One region of the Arthrobacter sp. B1I2 genome, then DNA from elsewhere that is predicted to be linked to it. Evidence: predicted binding sites of a transcription regulator. Region 1 holds the regulator's gene; the other holds the start of a gene.
The links. The regulator LexA, encoded in region 1, represses DNA repair genes until DNA is damaged. The targets are predictions, from matches to a motif close to TCGAACANNTGTTCGA.
Positions count from the first base shown of each region.

Region 1 (10,011 bases):
AACGCCGGAAAGCGCTGCTGGGAACCTGATCGTTTGGGACAATCTCTGAAATAACGACATCCAGTCGGTCTGTGTCAAGCTTACCAGTATGAGCACCTCAGACAGTAATTCGTACGTCTTTGAGCCTGGTGACGCAGGCGCAGACGTTTCACAACAGATCCGGGACATCTCGGAAGTCCCCGCCATCGAGGTCATCACCACGGCCGCCGTGCACCTGATGAGCGCCGCCGCCGTGAAGCTTGGCCTCGCCGCGGAAGACAACGCAGCCGAGTTGAAGGACCTGGACGAGGCCCGGAAGCTGATCACCGCGCTGGCGGGTCTGGTCACCGCGGCTGCCCCCGAAATCGGCTCGCAGCACGCCGGACCCTTGCGCGACGGGCTGCGCTCCCTCCAGCTGGCCTTCCGTGAAGAGTCGCTGATTCCCGACGCCCCGGGCAAGGGCCCGGGCGAGAAGTACACCGGTGCAGTGAACTAAGGAAGAACGCACATAAGCAGCGCCCGACGGCGGGACGGCCTTTGCAGGTCGTCCCGCCGTCGCGCTTTAACTTCCTCTTAACATCCCGCCGTTCCCCGAGTTTTTGGGCAGATATGCCGACTTGGCCGGCCCGGAAGTCCTCGTATCTGCACAAAAACTCCCGTGCGAGGGTGGGTCAGGCGGCTGCGCGGCGCCGGCGGTGCTGCTGGAGGGCCAGGCCCACCAGGCACAGCACCACGCCCGCGGCGCCGACCGACACGAAGCCTCCGGAAGGGCCCATGACGTCGATGAAGACCCCGGCCAGGGGGGAACCGAACGCAACACCGGCGGTCAGGGCCGAGCCGTACCAGCCCATCGCCTCCCCGCGCCGCTCCTCCGACACCAGGTACGCGACCTTTTCCGAGGCCGCGGAGAGGACTGGAGCACAGAGCAGGCCCGGCAGGAGGGAGACGAAGGCCAGCGTCCAGGTGTCGTGGGCGAAAGCCATGGGCAGGGTCAGCGCGGCCATGCCCAGCAGCAGGATGACAGGCGGGATGGGCCGGTGCATGGCGCCGTAGATGAGGCCGCCTACGACTGACGCGGCACACCAGAAGACGAAGACGATGCCAATTTCGCTCTGGTGGCCGCCGGTTTCCAGGGCTGCAACGATGCCGACGTCGGTGCCGCTCAGGACCATTCCGGCGCCGGCGGCAACGGCAAAGAGTGCTGCCACGGTTGCAGTGAACCAGGAGAACCCGCCTGCCAGTCTTCCGCGCAGGCCACCCTGCGCGGCGTTTGTGGCGGCCCCCGCGGGTGCGAGTTCCGCAGCCGCTTCCTGCACATGGGCGGGAGCAGTGGCGACGACGGCGGCTTCCGCGGCATGCTGCTCGTCCTCGGCGCATTCGGCTGTTTGGCCGGGGCTGCGGGTGGGCGGGTTGAACCACATGAGGAACAGCCCGGCGAGGGAGGTGGTCACGCCCACCACCGTCAGCCCGGCAGTGGTGAAACCACTGGTGGCCACCACCGCGCCGGCGGCCGGCCCGATCATGAACACCATTTCCGTGGTGATGGCATCGAGGGCGAACGCGGTGCGGCGTTGGTCTCCCTCCGCCAGGACGCCCAGGGATTGCCGGATGACGCTGAAAATGGGCAGTGTGAGAAGGCCGCCTACGAAAACGAGTGGAAGGAGCCATTGGTAGGACACGTGCGGCACCACCGACCAGATCACCGTTTCCGAGATCACGGACGGGATAAGTGCGGTCCGCAGTCCCACGGTGTCAACGCGCCTGCCCCGCCAGGGAGCGCCCAAGGCAATACCGATGGTCATCACGGCTGCGGCAGCACCGGCGGCGGCATAGCCCTGGCCCAGGGTGAGGACGATGTGCAGGGTCAGAAGAACGCCGGCGGCCGAGTGCGGGATGCGGGCAATCATGCCGACCAGCAGCAGCCGGCGGATAGGCCGGATGGCGACCAACTCCCGGTAGAGAGCGAAATTCACGAAGCGGTCCTTCAGGGTATGCCGCACCCGGGCGGGGATCACCCATCCGGCTGCCGGCTAGTCGGGAGCGCGCCTCAGTTTGATTTCGACGGAATCGACGCGCTCCCCAAACAATACATTCCGCGACCACTCCGCCTGCAGGCCGCCCACCAGTTCCTGGACACCCGCGGCGTCCAGGCCGTCCTCAAGGTACAGCACCACCTGAAGTTCCGGTCCGGCGCCGCCGCCGGGGACGACGGCGCCGTCGGCAGCGCTGGCAGCTACTCCCCTGCCCGGCAAAAGCTCGATGCCCCGGATGGCAGCGAATCCGGAGGCTGCCCGGGCCATTTCGCCGGCCAGCTCAGGGTCGTTGTAGGAAGGGGTCCAGTCATGCTGCCTGGCCAGTGCCCAGACCCCGGGCCGGCGTACCACGAACGTTACGTCGGCTCCGGGATCCAGGACCAGGAGCTCTGCGCCTTCTGCGACTGCCGAGAGGGCCGCCCGTGCGGCGTACACGGCTACCGGCCGGGCCCCGGGATGCCAGGCCGCCAGCGCGGCGGCCGAGGTGAAGGCAGGGAGCGCGATCCTGCCGTCGGCCGCCTTCAGCGTCACCAGCGCCATGTCTGCCTGCTTGTCGGCGTGCAGCCCGTGGTCCGTTTCCACCTCTTCTGCCAGCTGCGCCACGATCGGGATGAAGACCCGGGCCGTTGCCAGGGCTGCAACCACACCCGCTTCATCGCCTGTCCCCTGGCGAAGCGCCGCGACTGCGGCGAGGTAGCCGGCGTCGGCCGTGCCGTCGTCGTCGTCGAAGTTGTGGATCTTCGCGTCGTCACCGGCAAGGCTGCGGCCTGCCCACGGACGGCCCGCGGAATCCGTGGCGCCGCCGGCACCGGCCAGCGCCGCCGCGATATGTCCGGGCAGTTGGCGGGCTGCCGGGCGCCCCGGTTCCTCGACGTCAGGCATGGGAAATAAGCTGCCGGGCCTAGCGCCGGCCGGCGACGTTGAGGGCTTCAGGCAAGGTGAAGGCTCCGGCATACAAAGCCTTGCCCACAATGGCACCTTCCACGCCCAGGGGGACCAGCGACCGGAGGACCTTCAGGTCGTCCAGGCTGGAGATGCCGCCGGAAGCAACCACCGGCTTTCCGGTCTTCTCCACCATCTGGCGCAGGAGTTCGACGTTGGGTCCCTGGAGCGTGCCGTCCTTGGTCACGTCGGTCACCACGTAGCGGGAGCAGCCGGCCTCTTCGAGACGGCCCAGCACGTCCCAAAGGTCCCCGCCCTCCTTGGTCCAGCCGCGGCCGGCAAGGGTGGTTCCGCGGACGTCAAGGCCGACGGCGATCTTGTCACCGAAACGCTCGATGGCACGACGGGTCCACTCGGGGTCCTCCAGCGCAGCGGTTCCCAGGTTGACCCGGGCCACGCCCAGATCGAGGGCGGCTTCGAGGGTCTCGTCATCGCGGAGGCCGCCGGAGAGCTCCACCTTGATGTCCAGGCGGCCCACGACCTCGCGAAGCAGGTCAGCGTTGGAGCCCCGGCCGAAAGCCGCATCCAGATCAACCAGGTGCACCCACTCGGCGCCCTGTTGCTGCCAGTTCAGCGCCGCTTCGAGGGGCGTGCCGTAACTGGTCTCACTGCCGGCCTCGCCCTGGACCAGCCGGACGGCCTGGCCGTTGACGACGTCGACGGCTGGCAGCAGTTCAAGTACCGGCAGGTCATGTGCGGTGGTCATACTCATCCTCAGTGTTGATTCTTCGGTTCGGGCAAAGACGGGGTTCGGGCAGTGCGCGGGAGGCTGTCCTTCGCGTCGCCGCCCGGCTGGTGGTCAGTTGGCCGGCAGCGTCAGCAGGTAGGCGGCAAGCAGTGACATGGCGGCCAGGACGTAGAACGCCACCTGTGCCCAGAGGGGTTTGTGCTGCTGCCGGAACGAGATGCCGCCACCAATCAGTATGCCTGCGAGACCCATCAGGAGTACGGACCACATCTAGGCGACACTGCCGGCGTCCGCTGCGCCTGCACCGGGGTCACCGCCGGCGGGCTTGCGGAGGCCCTCCACCCAGTTGCGCAGGAGGCGCGCGCCGGCGTCGCCGGACTTTTCGGGGTGGAACTGGGTGGCGCAGAGCGGGCCGTTTTCGACGGCGGCGATGAACGGGCCGCCGTGCTCGGACCAGGTGACCAGGGGCGGCGCCATCCGCGGCTGGATGACGTCAAAGTTCCATTCCTGCACGCCGTAGGAGTGCACGAAGTAGAACCGTTCGTTTTCGACGCCGGCAAAAAGCTTCGAACCTTGCGGCACCTTGACGGTGTTCCAGCCCATGTGCGGGACCACCTCCGCGCGGAGGGCCTCCACCTTGCCGGGCCATTCTCCGATGCCCTCGGCTTCGGTGCCGTGCTCCACGCCGGCCTCGAAGAGGACCTGGAGGCCCACGCAGATGCCCAGTACGGGACGTCCGCCTGCCACGCGCCTGCCGATGAGCCGGATACCGTCCACGGCCTTGAGTTCGCGCATCACGGTCTCGAACGCACCCACGCCGGGCACCACCAGGCCGTCTGCGTTCAACACATCCTCCGGCTTGGCGCTCAGGATCACTTCCGCGCCGGCACGTTCCAGTGCGCGCACGGCGGACCTGACGTTCCCGGAACCATAGTCCAGGACCGTCACCGTGGGTTTGCCCTCAGGTGACGGCAGCTTCCGGGACGCTGTCGGATCGATGATTGCCCCGTCCTTCAGGACCTGCCCGCTCACAGTGCACCCTTGGTGGACGGGATGCCTTCGACACGCGGATCGGGTTCGACGGCGGCACGGAGTGCCCGAGCGAAGGCTTTGAACTGCGCCTCGACGATGTGGTGCGGGTCCCGGCCGGCCAACACGTTCATGTGCAGGCAGATGCCGGCATGCAGCGTGATCGCTTCGAAGACGTGGCGGGTCAGGGAACCCGTGAAGTGGCCCCCGATCAGGTGGTACTCCTGTCCGGCGGGCTCACCGCCGTGGACCAGGTAGGGGCGGCCGGAGACGTCCACCACCGCGTTGGCAAGGGCCTCGTCCAGCGGCACCGTGGCTTCGCCGAAGCGGCGGATTCCGGCCTTGTTGCCCAGGGCCGTGCGCAGCACTTCACCGAACGTGATGGCCACGTCCTCGACGGTGTGGTGGACGTCGATGTGGGTGTCTCCGGTGGCCTTGACGGTCATGTCGATCAGGGAGTGTTTGCACAGGGCCGTGAGCATGTGGTCGTAGAACGGCACCGAGGTATCGATGTCCGATACGCCGGTTCCGTCGAGGTTGATCTCCACGAGTACGGAGGACTCGCTGGTGGCACGCTCCATGCGGGCGGTCCGGTCCGCAGCCGTATTCGATCCGGTTGGACTCATGGTGAAGGATCCTTTGTGGGAGAAGAAGTGGTTCCGGGCGTCCAGCGCCGCAATATCAAGTCTAGGCCGGAAGCGCGGCCTGGCCCGCAAGGATGCGCTCCAGGGAAGTAAGGAAGGTTGTGGTTTCCGACTCAGTGCCCGCCGTGACCCTGAGGTGGCCGGGGATGCCTACGTCACGGATGAGCACACCTGCATCCAGCAGCTCCTGCCAGACCTGGTGCGGATTTTCCAGGCCCCCGAAGAATACGTAGTTGGAGTCTGACGCGGCCGGCTGGAGGCCCATCCTTGTCAGTTCCGCCACGATCCGGTCCCGCTGCTTCTTGATGTCCTGGACATCAGCCATCAGCGCTTCGCGGTGATCGAGGGCGGCCAGGGCGGTCGCCTGGGTGATGGCGGACAGGTGGTACGGCAGGCGCACCAGCCGCAGCGCATCGGTGACTTCCGGCGCTGCAGCCATGTAGCCGAGCCGGGCGCCCGCCAGGGCGAACGCCTTGCTCATGGTGCGGGATACGATCAGCCGCTCCCGGCCGGGCAGCAGGGTCAGTGCACTGGGAGTCCCGTCGTGCGCGAACTCGTGGTAGGCCTCATCGACGATCACGATGGCCTGGCTGGCCTCGCCGGCCTCATAGACGGCCTTCACAACGTCCAGTCCAAGGCCGGTCCCGGTGGGGTTATTGGGCGAGCAGAGGAAGACGATGTTCGGCTGCAGTTCCTTGACCTGGCGGGCGGCGGACTCAGCGCTCAGGTCGTAGCTTTCCGATCGTTCCCCCGTGATGTACCTGGTGTCGGTTCCGCTGGCAAGCAGGGGGTACATGGAGTACGTGGGCGGAAAGCCCAGGGCGGTACGGCCGGGACCGCCAAAGGCCTGGAGGATCTGCTGCAGCACTTCATTGGAGCCGTTGGCTGCCCAAAGGTTGGTTTCGTCAAGCCCGTGACCGAGGTATTCCGCCAGGGCTTTCCGCAGCTTGGTGAACTCACGGTCCGGGTAGCGGTTGAGCCCCGCTGCAGCCTCCGTGACGGCGGCGCTGATGGCTGCACGCACGTCTGCGGGAACACCATGGGTGTTCTCATTGACATTCAGCAGGATGGGGACGTCCAGTTGGGGCGCCCCGTAAGGGGTCAGCCCGCGAAGGTTGCTGCGGAGGGGAAGCCGGTTCAGACGCTCTAGCTGGTCGTTCACCTGAACAGTTTAGTTGCCGCAGCAACTACCGGAAAATGTGACAGCCGCTGTTCGCCCTCGGCATGCTCTGCCGTGAGCCCTTTTCTGCCACGGCTCATTCCCCGCCGCTGCGGTGTGCCGCGCCAACCCGTTCCCTGCCCTGGCCATTCCCTGCGGCAGGCTGCGCCGGCAGACCGCTCAGCGTGTGGGGACGAACAGTTGCTGGCCAGGCAGGACAGCGCCCGCGGAAAGGTTGTTGAGCTGGACGATGTCCGCCACTACGTCCCGGGCATCACGGTCCGGAGCAACCGCACCTGCGATGGCCCACAGCGACTGTCCGGCCTGCACCGTCACAGTGACCGTGGGCGTCACTGCAAGACCGGCAGCGGAATCGGAGGCCTTGGCCGGCGAGTTGAAGAGTCCGGACAGCGACATCAGAAGTACAGCGAGGAGTACAAGCGGTACCCCGATCAGGACGATCCGTCCCCGGCGGGTCAGCCGCAAGGTTGCGGCTGTTGGCGTCCGGCGGTCCACAGGATTCCGCCGCTGCAGGGAAAAGCGTTCCGAAAGTGAAACATGGTGAAGCGATATAGCTGACATGAACTGAGCCCTCCTGGACCTGCCGTGCTGCCCGGGTGTCCGCCCAGCCAGCTGCCCCAGCTATTGACCGCCGGGACCTTCTTCCGGCTACGTCTTCGAATAGGGCATGCACTGGTTAGAACACATGTTCGAACTTTGCTTGTTAAGTTTTAGCACCTATCAACGAATAATGTCGAGACTCGCTAGAACAAATGTTTGAAAAAGCCATGAGGCTGGCCTAGCTTTGAAACCAAAGAACAACCACCACTGAAGTTGAACAGCAGGGTCTGACAATGACAGTGGAAGTCCTCCCGGGGCGCTGCCGAACAGTGCCAAGCGGAAGATCCGGCGGCAAGCGAAAGGCATTGGCGAATATGGCAGCAGCAGCCGTCGGGGGCAGGACCGCCCCGCAATCCAAGAGGACCACCAAGGGCCTGACGCCCAGGCAGAAGAAAATCCTGGAAACCATCCAGCGCTCAGTTAATGAGAACGGGTACCCGCCCTCCATGCGTGAGATCGGCGATACCGTTGGCCTGGCGAGCCTGTCCAGCGTGACCCACCAGCTCTCCCAGCTGGAGAAGCTGGGTTACCTGCGCCGCGACCCCAAGCGGCCACGCGCCATGGAAGTGCTCATGCCCCTGACGCTGGACGGCGGTACCGGCAAAGCGGCCGGCACGTCTCCCGCCCCGCAGGCCGCCGGCGGCGGTGCCACCGTGGCAGAACTGCCCACCGCGCTTGATACTGCCATGGTTCCGCTGGTCGGCCGGATTGCTGCCGGCGGGCCCATCCTGGCCGAGCAACTCGTCGAAGATGTCATGCCGCTCCCCCGCCAACTGGTTGGCCAGGGCGAACTTTTCATGCTCAGGGTGGCGGGCGATTCCATGGTGGACGCAGCCATCTGCGACGGCGACTGGGTGGTGGTGCGGCGCCAGGCGGACGCCGCCAACGGGGACATCGTTGCTGCACTGCTGGACGACGAAGCCACGGTCAAGACCTTCCGGCAGCGCGACGGCCACACGTGGCTGCTTCCCCAAAACACGCAGTACGAACCCATCCTTGGCGACCACGCCACCATCATGGGCAAAGTGGTCTCAGTTCTGCGTTCCCTGTAGCCGGCTCTCCGCTGCCATCCCCGGACTTATCTGGGGCTGGCATCATCTGGCGGCGTCCGCGCCCAGCCTGGTCAGTGCGGCCAGCGCCTTGCTGCGGTCCGTGGTGGCCCAGAACGGGGGCAGTGCTCCCCGCAGGAAGCCCGCATACCGCTCTGTTGCCAACCGCGAATCCAGAACGGCCACTACGCCCTTGTCTCCGGTGGACCGGATCAGCCGGCCCGCGCCCTGTGCCAGCCGGATTGCCGCGTGCGTGGCCGAGACGGACATGAAGCCGTTTCCCCCGGCCTGCGCCACGGCACGCGAACGCGCGGTCATCAGCGGATCATCCGGCCTGGGGAACGGTATGCGGTCAATCACCACCAGGCGGCAGGAGCCTCCTGGGACGTCAACCCCCTGCCACAGGGACATAGTCCCAAAGAGGCAGGTGTCCGGTTCATCGGCGAACTGCTTGACCAGCGCTGCCATGGTCGATTCGCCCTGGCAGAGCACAGTCACGTCCAGCTTGGGCCGGAGGGCGTCCGCAGCCTCTTCGGCAGCCCGGCGCGATGAAAACAGGCACAGGGCTCCCCCGCCTGATGCTTTGATCAGCGCTTCCAGTTCCTCCAGCGCTTCCGGGGAAACGCCGCGGCCGGGCTTTGGCAGGTGGCCGGCCACATAGAGGATGCCCTGTTTTGGATAGTCGAAGGGCGAGCCCACGTCCACGCCTGTCCAGCTGGGCGCACCGTCGCCAATAAGGCCGAGTCCGCCGGCCGCTGGTTCAAACGCCGAGCCGATGGCCAGGGTCGCGGACGTCAGGACGACGGTGTGCCCGGCGAAGAGCCCTTCCCGCAGCCTCCCGGCTACGGACAACGGCGCGATGTTGATCAGGACCGGCGCATTCTCATCAGGCTGCGAGTATCCCTGGCCGGGATCGAACGTGCTGGCGCGGGAAAACCAGATTACTTCCCGGTTTTCCCGCGCAGCGATCAGCCGCTCGCACAGTTCCAGGATGAGCATGAGGCGGGACCGGGCCAGCTGCCGGCCGCCGTCGGCCGGGGTGGTGCTGTCCCCCTTGGAATCGGACAGCGCAGCCCGGCAGGCCTCCCGCAACTGGTCCACGCAGTCCAGCTGTTCGTCGTTCAGGCCGTTGGGAAGCAGGCCGTTCGGTGCGCCTGCGAGGGCCAGTTCGAGGTTGGCCGCTGCGGCATTCAGGGAATCAACGGTGATGGCGGTATGTTTCCGTGCGCCGGAAGCGGCCGCGTGGACCATGGCTACGGACAACTGCCCGGACACGGCTCCAGTGACCCGGTCCTGCAATTCGTGCGCTTCGTCCACCACGACGACGTCGTACTCGGGCAGGACGGCGAGTCCCTCGAAGGCGCTGACGGCGAGCATGGCGTGGTTGGTCACCACGACATCTGCCTCGGCTGCGTCCTGCCGGGCCAGCTCGCTGAAACACTCGGCGGCCATGGGGCATTTTTGGGCGCCGAGGCACTCCATGGAGGTCACTGAGACCTGGCGCCAGGCACGGTCAGTCACGCCGGGCAGCAGCTCGTCCCGGTCGCCGGTGGCTGTCTTCTCCGCCCATTCGCGGAGCCGCACCACTTCCTTGCCCAGCTGGGAGGAGGGTCCGCCCACTGCCGCGGCAAAATGCGGAACGCTGGTGTCCTCGCCCAAGGAGAAGAGCTGCCCTTCGGAAGGCTCCTCGGAGGGGAAGCCGCCTTCGAGTTTGTGGCGGCACACGTAGTTGGACCGCCCCTTCACCAGGGCAACCTTGACCGGCCGTTCCAGGGCCGGGGTGATGTTCTTCAGGAGCCGGGGCAGGTCCCTGCCAACAATCTGGGTTTGCAATGCCAGCGTGGCCGTGGATACCAGAGCCGGCTTG
Region 1 is NZ_JAUSYC010000001.1:3,718,089-3,728,099, forward strand. Features, by position in the region: gene QFZ57_RS17310 (DUF1844 domain-containing protein) at 89-475, shown strand; gene QFZ57_RS17315 (MFS transporter) at 651-1,952, opposite strand; gene QFZ57_RS17320 (SseB family protein) at 2,010-2,894, opposite strand; gene priA (bifunctional 1-(5-phosphoribosyl)-5-((5-phosphoribosylamino)methylideneamino)imidazole-4-carboxamide isomerase/phosphoribosylanthranilate isomerase PriA) at 2,914-3,660, opposite strand; gene QFZ57_RS17330 (hypothetical protein) at 3,754-3,912, opposite strand; gene hisH (imidazole glycerol phosphate synthase subunit HisH) at 3,913-4,674, opposite strand; gene hisB (imidazoleglycerol-phosphate dehydratase HisB) at 4,671-5,297, opposite strand; gene QFZ57_RS17345 (histidinol-phosphate transaminase) at 5,359-6,477, opposite strand; gene QFZ57_RS17350 (LysM peptidoglycan-binding domain-containing protein) at 6,655-7,056, opposite strand; gene lexA (transcriptional repressor LexA) at 7,410-8,147, shown strand; gene QFZ57_RS17360 (ATP-dependent DNA helicase) at 8,190-10,011, opposite strand, start outside.

Region 2 (10,011 bases), 2.6 Mb from region 1:
TCCAGGATCCATACCACGCCGATGCCCGGCGCCGTTTCCTGCACGCTCCCGCGGCGGATCACCACGTCGTCGTAGGACGGGCCCACGGAGAGGCGGGCTTCGATTTCGTCACCGCGATGGAGCTGGTCCAGTGCTCGGACCCTGGTTACATGCGTGGTCGCTTTCTTCAACATCGGGGGCCTCCTGGCTGGAGCTGGTGCCGGCTCTTGCCTGCACTAACCAGTGTGGGCGGAGAATGTTGCGTCCCCGTTTCCCCGCGGTTATGGCGCGGTTAGTTCTTGGAGCCGCTGCTGTTTCAGGCGTCGACGCTGCTGCGGTAGGCAGCCAGGAAGGTGGAGATCCTTTCCACCGCCTCTTCGATCTCCAGCACCGACGGCAGGATCACGAAGCGGAAGTGGTCCGGCGCAGGCCAGTTGAAGGCGGAACCGTGCGACACCAGGATCTTTTGGTCCCGGAGCAGGTCCAGGACAAACTGTTCGTCGCTGGAGATGGGGTACACCTCAGGGTCCAGGCGCGGGAAGAGGTACATGGCGCCCGACGCCGGGACGCACGTTACGCCGGGGATGGCCGTGAGGAGCCTGTGGGCGAGGTCCCGCTGCTCGCGGAGCCGGCCGCCCGGCTTCACGAGCGTCTCAATGCTCTGGTAACCGCCCAGGCAGGTCTGGATGGCGTGCTGGGCGGGAACATTGGCGCACAGGCGCAGCGAGGCCAGGAGCTCCAGGGCTTCCCGGTAGCTTTCGGTGGCTGCCCGTGGCCCGGTAATGGCCACCCACCCCGCCCGGTAGCCGGGCATCCGGTACGCCTTGGACAGGCCGCTGAAGGTCAGGCAGCACAGGTCTTCGGCCACGGCAGCGGTGTGGATGTGCCGCGCTTCTCCGTACAGCACCTTTTCGTAGATTTCGTCGGAGAAGAGGACCAGGTTGTGCTTCCGGGCCAGGTCCGCGAACTGCTCCAGGATGTGGCGGGGGTAGACCGCGCCCGTGGGGTTGTTCGGATTGATGATCACGATGCCCTTGGTGCGGCTGGTGATCTTGGCCTCGACGTCCGCCATGTCCGGCCACCAGTTCTCTTCCTCGTCGCAGAGGTAGTGCACGGGCTTCCCGCCGGTCAGGGTCACCGCGGCGGTCCAGAGGGGGTAGTCCGGCGCGGGGACCAGGATCTGGTCGCCGTTTTCCATGAACGCCTGCAGGCACATGGAGATGAGCTCGCTGACACCGTTGCCGATCACGATGTCCTCGACCCCGATGTTCATCAGTCCACGGGTCTGGTAGTACTGCGAAATGGCTGTCCGGGCTGTGAAGATGCCCTTTGAGTCGCTGTAGCCCTGGGCCCCGCGAAGGTGGTGGATCATGTCCACCACCACGGACTCCGGCGCTTCCAGCCCGAACGGTGCCGTGTCCCCAAGGTTCATCTTGAGGATCCGGTGCCCTTCGGCTTCCATGTTCCTGGCGGCCTGGAGGATGGGTCCGCGGAGTTCGTAGCGGACGTCCCGGAGTTTGCTGGAATGCTGCATGGCGTGCATGGTTGATCTTTTCACAAACGCACGACGGCGGCGCGCGGCTACGGTGCCAGCCGGTCGCCCTTGCGGTGCACGCGGAACCAGCGGTACCCGTACCGCCCCAGCTCAACGCTGAAGCTGCCGTCAGGCTCCAAGGGGGCGTTGCCGCCGTCGAACAGGTCCAGCAGCAGGGCGTCCCGGTAAGCCTGGCGCGGGCCGTCCTCCGGTCCCACCATGCCGCTGACCTTCACCGTGTCTTCGCCGAGGTTGTGCAGCAGCACCAGCGTCCCGCCGTCGGAACTGCAGGTGTGGGCGAACACCGCAGGCTCGGGCTGGTCGATGACCGCGAACTCGCCCCAGCCCAGCTCGGGCGCCTCGCGGTACCGGGCGATCAGCATGGCCATGAAGTTGAACAGCGAGCCCGGGTCCCGCTTGGCGGCTGCGGCGTTGACGCGGTCGGGGCCGTACTCGCCCCGTACCAGGGGCGCCACCAGGTCCGACGCCCTGGCGTTGGAGAAGCCGCCGTTCCTGTCGCTGTTCCACTGCATGGGCGTGCGCACGGCGGCCCGGCTCTTCTGCCGGAGGTCCTCACCCATGCCGAGCTCCTCGCCGTAGAACAGCACTGGGGTGCCGGGCAGGGAAAACATGAGCGAGTACACCATCCGCAGGCGCTCCTGGTCCCCGTCCAGCATCGGCGGAAGCCGCCGCCGCAGGCCCCGGCCGTAGATCTGCATGTTCTTCTCCGGCCCGAACGCGGCAAAGACCTCCTGGCGCTCGCCGTCGCTCAGCTTGTCCAGCGTGAGCTCGTCATGGTTCCGCACGAACATGGCCCACTGGTTGTCCGGGTGGATCGGCGGGCGGCTCTTGAGCGTCTCGGCCAGCGGCCGCGCATCCTGCCGGGCCAGGGACAAATAGATGTGCTGCATGGACAGAAAGTCGAACTGCATGTTCAGCTCGTTGCCCTCAGCGCCGCCAAAATACTCCAGCTGCTCCTTGTAGGGCAGGTTCACCTCCCCCAGGAGTACGGCGCTGCCGTTGCGCCGGGTCAGGAAACTGCGCAGTGCACTCAAATAGCCGTGGGGATTGATGTTCGCTGCCTCGTCCTTGGGCTGGCCCCGCGTCTCCAGGAAGAACGGCACGGCGTCCAGCCGGAAACCGTCCAGCCCCAGTTCCAGCCAGAGCCCCATGGCCTTGGCGATCTGGTCCCGGACCTGGGGATTGGTGACGTTGAGGTCCGGCTGGTGCTTGGCGAACATGTGCAGGTACCACTCGCCGGTGGCCTCGTCCTGGGTCCAGAGCGAGTTTTCCTCCCCGGGGAACACAACCTCGGAGGATGTGTCCGGGGGAGTGTCCTTCCGCCACACGTAAAAGTCGCGGAACGGGTTGTTGGTGGATTTCCGGGCTTCCACGAACCACGGGTGCTGGTCAGACGTGTGGTTCACCACGAAGTCCGCGATCACCCGCATGCCGCGGTCCTTGGCGGCGCGGATGAACTCCACCAGGTCACCCAGGGTGCCGAGCCGCGGGTCCACGCTGAAGAAGTCCGTGACGTCGTAACCGTCGTCCCGGTCGGGGGACGGGTAGAACGGCATCAGCCAGATGCAGGTCACGCCCAGTGCGGCGAGGTAGTCCACCCGTTGGGTGAGGCCGGCGAAGTCCCCGGTGCCGTCGCCGTCGTCGTCGAAAAACGTCTCCACGTCCAGGCAGTAGATGACGGCGTTCTTCCACCACAGGTCCGACGTCTCGGCGATCCTCATGCCGAAGCGTCCGACGCCGGGTTGGCGGCTGCCGCCGCCAGCTGCGGTTCCGTATGGGTGCGGTCAGGGGTGCCTCCGGTAGTGCGAACCTGCGGGAGCACTTCCGCGGCGAACGCGTCGATGAAGGGAGCCTGCTCCTGGCCCACAAAGTGCAGGTACAGCTCGTCGAAGCCCAGGTCCACGTATTCGGACAGCCACTCCACGTGCCGGCTAAGGCTGGCCGAAACATTCACCGTGCTGCGCACATGCTCCTCGCGCACGTGCTCGGCAACACCGTCGAAATGCCCTGCCGTGGGCAGGTCCCAAGGGATGGGCGGCGCGAACGTGTTGGTCCGCCACTGGTCCAGGGCGATGGCCGCCGCCTCCTCCTCGCTGCCGGCCCAGGACAGGTGGACCTGCAGCACCGCCTTGCCCTTGCCCCCATTGTCCCGGTAGGCGGTCAGCATGTCCCGGAGCTTCGACGCCGGCTGGTTGACGGTGACCAGACCGTCCGCCCAGGCCGCGGCCCGGCGGGCGGTCTCCACACTGATGGCAGGGGCGATGAGCGGCGGCGGGGAGTCGGGGACATCCCAGATCCGCGCCTGTTCCACGGTCACCAGGCCCCGGTGGGTGACCTCCTCGCCGCGGTGCAGCCGGCGGATCACGTCCACGCACTCCTCCAGCCGCCGCTGCCGGATGTCCTTGGGCGGCCACGCGTCCCCGGTGACATGCTCGTTCATGTTTTCACCGCTGCCCGGGGCGAACCAGAACCTGCCGGGGAACATGCCGGCCAGTGTTGCGGAAGCATGGGCGATGATGGCCGGGTGGTAGCGCTGGCCCGGTGCGGTCACCACCCCGAACCGCAGGCCCGTGGTGGCCAGGGCTGCCCCCAGCCAGGACCACGCGAAGCCGGAGTGCCCCTGCCGGGCGGACCATGGCTCGATGTGGTCCGAGCACATGGCCGCGTCAAAGCCTGCGCGCTCCGCGTGCTGGACGTCCTTGAGCAGCTGGCCGGGACTGATCTGTTCATGGGAAGCGTGAAAACCGACAGTAACCATCGTTAAGCTGTACCGTCCCCGGAGGTGCCATGTCGAGGGGTACCCCGGACAGGCCTGTTGGACAGGTGGCGGGGCATGGGCGACTTGTTCGATAAGTTTGAGGCTTGTAGTACGGGCTCTGCGGCAGTGCAGGGCACGGCGGAACCGGAAGGAAGTACCCCAAGTGGGCGGTGTGCTCATCGGACTGGCGGTGATCGGCGTCGTCATCGCCGTGGGATACATCGCGGCACGCTGCGGGCTGGGCGATGAAGCCACCATCTCGGCACTGACCCGTACCGCCTTCTTCATTACCAACCCCGTGCTGCTCTTCACCGTGGTGCTGAAATCAGACCTCTCGGTGGTCTTCTCCGCGTATGTTCCGCTTGCCATGATCACCGCGGCGGTCACCGCGCTCCTCTATGTGGCCGCCAGCCGCATCTGGTTTCGAAGGCCGCTCGCCGAGACGGCGGTCGGCGCGATGGCAGGCTCCTACGTCAACGCCAATAACATCGGCATCCCCATCACGCTCTATGCCCTGGGGGACGCCACCCCCGTGGCTCCGGTGCTGCTGGTGCAGCTGCTCCTGTTCGCCCCGCTGGTCCTGACCCTGCTGGACCTCTCCGAGGCCGGCCGGTTCTCGCCCCGGCTCATGCTGACGCAGCCCTTCCGCAACCCCATGATCATCGCCTCGCTCCTGGGCGTGGTCCTGGCTGCGTTCCGCGTGCAGCTTCCGGCGCCCGTCATGGCACCGCTGACGCTCCTGGGCGGCGCGGCCGTCCCGGTGGTGCTGCTGGCATTCGGGATGTCGCTGCGCGGAACCAGGATGCTTCGCAGCGGCGGCCACACCGCCGAAATCCTCGCTGCCACGGCACTCAAGTCCGCGGTGATGCCGGCGGTGGCGTTCGTCGTCGGGCGTTTCCTCTTTGACCTGGACCACCACATGCTCCTGGGCGTGGTGCTCATGGCGGCGCTTCCCTCAGCCCAGAACGTGTTCCTGTTTGCGAGCAAATACGGGCGGGGCGTGGCGGTGGCGCGCGAAACCATCCTGCTCTCCACGGCCGCCGCGGCGCCTGTACTGGTCCTCGTGGTCTGGCTGCTGGCCGCCTGAGCACCCCAGCGCAGCGCGCCGCCCTACCGCGCGGGGCGCCGTCCGGGCAAGAATGGGCACTATGGAACTTCCCGTGATGCCGCCCGTCCCGCCCATGCTCGCCAAGGCCGTCAGCGGCATCGGCGGCATCCCGGAAGGCGGCGGCCTCAGTTACGAGCCCAAGTGGGACGGCTTCCGGTCCATCATCTTCCGTGACGGCGATGACCTGGAGATCGGCAGCCGCAACGAGAAGCCCATGACGCGCTACTTTCCAGAGCTGGTGGCGGCTCTGAAGGAAAACCTGCCGCCACGGTGTGTGGTGGACGGCGAGATCATCCTGGTGGGAACCTCCGGGGACCGGCTCGACTTCGACGCGCTGCAGCAGCGCATCCACCCCGCCGCCAGCCGGGTGAAGCTGCTGGCCCAGCAAACGCCGGCAAGCTTTGTGGCCTTCGACCTGCTGGCGCTGGGCGGCGACGACTACACCGGCAGACCTTTTTCGGAACGGCGGGCCGCGCTGGAGAAGGCGCTCGCGGCCAGCAGCGCACCAGTCCACCTCACGGCCGCAACCACGGACAAGGACACCGCCGCCCAGTGGTTCGAGCAGTTTGAGGGGGCCGGGCTGGACGGCATCGTGGCCAAGCGGCTGGAGGGGCGGTACGAGCCGGACAAGCGGGTCATGTTCAAGGTCAAGCACGAGCGCACCGCCGATTGCGTGGTGGCCGGTTACCGTCTCCACAAGAGCGGGCCGGACGCCATCGGCTCCCTGCTGCTGGGCCTCTACAAGGACGACGGCGGCCTGGCCAGCGTGGGCGTGATCGGCGCCTTCCCCATGAAGCGCCGCAGGGAATTGTTTGAACAACTGCAGCCGCTGGTCACCGACTTTGATAACCACCCGTGGGCCTGGGCCAAGCAGGAAGAGGGTGAACGGACACCGCGGAACGCGGAAGGCAGCAGGTGGAGCGCCGGCAAGGACCTGTCCTTCGTTCCGCTCCGGCCCGACCTGGTGGTGGAGGTCCGCTATGACCACATGGAGGGCGACCGATTCCGCCACACCGCACAGTTCAACCGCTGGCGGCCGGACCGGGACCCGGAGTCCTGCACCTATGAGCAGCTGGAAGAACCGGTCAACTTCGATTTGGCATCGGTGCTGGAGACCGGCCGCGCCTAGGGTCCTGCCCCGCGGCAAAGGGTGCCAAATCAGCCCAGTTTTAACAGGGGAAAGCCCGCCATTTGGGGGAATGGCGGGCTTTCCGGTTCCAAAACCGGGCTGGAATGAACGCTTTCGGCGCCTACTTCAGGCCCAGCTGTGTGGTGGGGGTCCGGAAGGACTCCTTGGCCGTCAGAGCGGAGATGGCAGCGATGCCGCAGATCACGGCCGTGAAGATGCTGATCTGAACCCAGCCGCCGGGCTTGATGCCGCCCATGGCCGCTACGATGGCCGGCGCGAACCCTGCCATCAGGAAGCCCAGCTGTGTGCCAATGGCCAGGCCGGAGAAGCGGACCTTGGTGCTGAACATCTCGGCGTAGAAGGAAGGCCAGACGGCGTTTGAGGCTGCGTAACCGAAGGAGAAGAAGCCGATGGCGGCCAGGAACATCAGCGGCACGCTGCCGGATTCCAGGCTGAGCAGGAAGACCGGTGTGAGGATGGCGCTGGCTACGGCGCCGTAGATGAAGACCGGCTTGCGGCCAATCTTGTCGGACAGCATGCCGAACAGCGGCTGGGTGCCCAGGGCCACGAGGTTGGCGCCGACGACGAGCCACAAGGTGGTGGTGCCGTCAACACCGGCGACGGTCTTGGCGTAGCTGATGGCGAGGGTGCCGAACACGGTGGATACTGCGGCGATGAAGGCGCAGGCAATCACGCGGAGGACGTCGCGCCAGTGGCCCTTGAGAAGGTCGGCGACGGGGAGTTTGGAGATCTGGGCGGTCTTCCGGGCTTCCTCGAATGCCGGGGGCTCGTGGAGGGTGCGCCGGATAAAGAAGGCAACAATCACGACGACGGCGCTGAGCCAGAACGGGATGCGCCAGCCGATGCCGTACTTGATCTCGTCCGGCAGGGCCAGGACTGGAATGAAGACGAGGGCGGCGAGGATCTGGCCGCCCTGGGTGCCGGTGAGGGTCCAGGAGGTGAAGAAGGAGCGGCGGTTGTCCGGGGCGTGCTCCAGGGTCATGGAGGAGGCGCCGGCCTGCTCGCCCGCGGCTGAGAGGCCCTGGCACAGGCGGGCCAGCACCAGCAGCGCCGGAGCCCACCAGCCGACAGTCTTGAAGTCGGGCAGGCAGCCGATCACGAAGGTGGAGGCGCCCATGAGCAGCAGGGTGAACATCAGGACCTTCCGGCGGCCCACCCGGTCGCCGAAGTGGCCAAGGATGATGGCGCCGATGGGCCGGGCGACGTAGGCGAAGCCGAAAGTCGCGAAGGACATGATCGCGGCGTTGGTGTCTGCGTCCGGGAAGAAGACTTTGGGGAAGATCAGTGCGGCGGCGGAGCCGAAGATGAAGAAGTCATAGTATTCGACCGCGCTCCCCAGGAAGCTGGCGAGGGCGGCCTTCTTGGGCGTCCCGGCGGAGGTGAGGGCACCCGCCCCGGCGGACGGAAGTGTCTGGCTCATGGTGTTCCTTTGATGTGACGACATTGTCGCGGATGGATCTGGGGTCGCAGCCGCCGTTGCCTTGGTGCGGGCGGGGGATGCGGCTGGAGTCCGGAAGAAGACCCGGCATTTGTAGCCACATGGTGGGAGCTACTTTTGCGATACAGAAACTATGACTGTGAGGGCAGTCACCTGTCAAGAAAATAATCACCATCTAGAAATAGCTCTCACAATGTGGCAACATCGAGGCATGAGTGTGAATCAAGCCACAATGAACGAAGACGTTCAGCCCGACCCTTCGGGCCCGTCGCCGGGCGTGGGTAGCGAGCCGAACGCCGGCGGGAAGAAGGCCTCTGACCGGACCGACATGGTGGGCAAGGCGCTTGGCCTACTGGTCCTGCTCGGTGACGAGCCCCGTGGGGCAAGTGCCGCCGAGATATCGCGCCGGGCGGAACTGCCGTTCAGCACCACCTACCGGCTGCTTGGTTCGCTGACCCGCGACGGCTTTGTCGACTACGAGCCTGAAGGCCGCCGCTACCACCTGGGCCTGCGCATCTTCCAGCTGGGCCAGCGGGTCTCGAACCATCACGGCTTCGCGGGGACGGCCATGCCCGTTTTGCGCAGGGTGACTGCCGCAACCGGTGAAGCCACCATCCTCAGCGTCCGCGACGGGCATCATCATTTGACCGTCAGTAAGGTGGATGGCCCGCAGACCTTCCGGGTGACCAGCGACCCTGGCCACCTGGGCTCCCTGTCCACCACCGCCGTCGGAAAGGCCCTGGTGGCTTTCACCGAGGAGGGGGAGCGGGAAAGGCTCCTGGCGGAGTTGCCGCTCGAGCCGCTCACCGGGAAGTCCATCACGGACCGCGACGCCTTCCGGGCCGAGATCGAGCAGGTGCGCCGCCAGGGTTATGCCGTCATGGATGAGGAAAACGAGGCAGGCATGCGTGCCGTGGCCGTCCCGCTGCTCAACAGCCAGGGGTACGCGTTCGCGTCCCTGGCAACTGCCGTGCCGGTGTTCCGGCTGGGCCTGGAGGAGCTGAAGGCCCACGTTCCGCTGCTGCAGGAGGCCGCCGCGGAACTCGCCGCCAGGCTTCCCCAGCGCTAGCAGCCGGGCTTTTACTGCGCCTTATGAAGCCCTTGTGTTCGTATCTAGAACAAGAGTGCGATAAGTGAACAATTGATGTACCGTAATCCCTATCACCCTGCAGCACAGATTCGCGGCTGCCTGGTGCCGTACCAAAGGAGCTGCACGCATGAGCAATCGAACTGAGTCCTACCTGGTGGGACTGGTCGGTGACGGCGTCGCGCCATCGCTCACGCCGCCCATGCACGAACGGGAAGGCGACGTGCAGGGCCTGCGCTACCTGTACCGGCCCATCGACCTGCTCGAGCTGGGGCTGACCGCGGCATCGGTCGGCGGCATCCTGCACAGTGCCCGCACGCTGGGTTTCAACGGCCTGAACATCACCCATCCCTGCAAGCAGGTGGTCCTGGAGCACCTGGACGAAGTGAGCCCGGACGCCCGCAGGCTCGGCGCCGTCAACACAGTGGTCATCCGCGATGGCAGGTTCATCGGCCACAACACCGACTTCTCCGGCTTTGCCGCCGCCTTCGCCGCCGGCCTTCCCGGCGCGAAGCTGGACCGTGTGGTGCAGCTCGGTGCCGGCGGTGCCGGATCTGCCGTCGCCTACGCCCTGCTGACCGCCGGCGTGCGGACGCTGGACCTGGTGGACATGGACCCTGCCAGGGCCACGGCGCGGGCCGCCGAGCTGCAGGGCTTTTTCCCGGACAGCACCATCACGGCAGGCACGACGGCGGAGCTGCCGCAGCTGATGGGCCTGGCCGACGGCCTGGTGCACTGCACCCCGGTGGGCATGGCCGCCCACCCCGGCCTCCCGCTGGACCTGGACCTGCTGGAGTCCCGGCACTGGGTGGCGGACATCGTCTACCGCCCCATCGACACCGAACTGGTCCGCGGCGCCCGCGCCAAGGGCTGCCAGGTCCTGGACGGCGGCCGGATGGCCGTTGGCCAGGCCGCCGACGCCTTCCGCATCTTCAC
Region 2 is NZ_JAUSYC010000001.1:1,147,767-1,157,777, forward strand. Features, by position in the region: gene QFZ57_RS05375 (hypothetical protein) at 1-173, opposite strand, end outside; gene QFZ57_RS05380 (pyridoxal phosphate-dependent aminotransferase) at 296-1,522, opposite strand; gene QFZ57_RS05385 (alpha-amylase family protein) at 1,561-3,255, opposite strand; gene QFZ57_RS05390 (TIGR03885 family FMN-dependent LLM class oxidoreductase) at 3,252-4,292, opposite strand; gene QFZ57_RS05395 (AEC family transporter) at 4,456-5,379, shown strand; gene QFZ57_RS05400 (ATP-dependent DNA ligase) at 5,441-6,529, shown strand; gene QFZ57_RS05405 (MFS transporter) at 6,651-7,970, opposite strand; gene QFZ57_RS05410 (IclR family transcriptional regulator) at 8,317-9,057, shown strand; gene QFZ57_RS05415 (shikimate dehydrogenase) at 9,206-10,011, shown strand, end outside.
Region 2: the regulator LexA is predicted to act here: its motif matches at 9,103-9,118, upstream of QFZ57_RS05415 (shikimate dehydrogenase).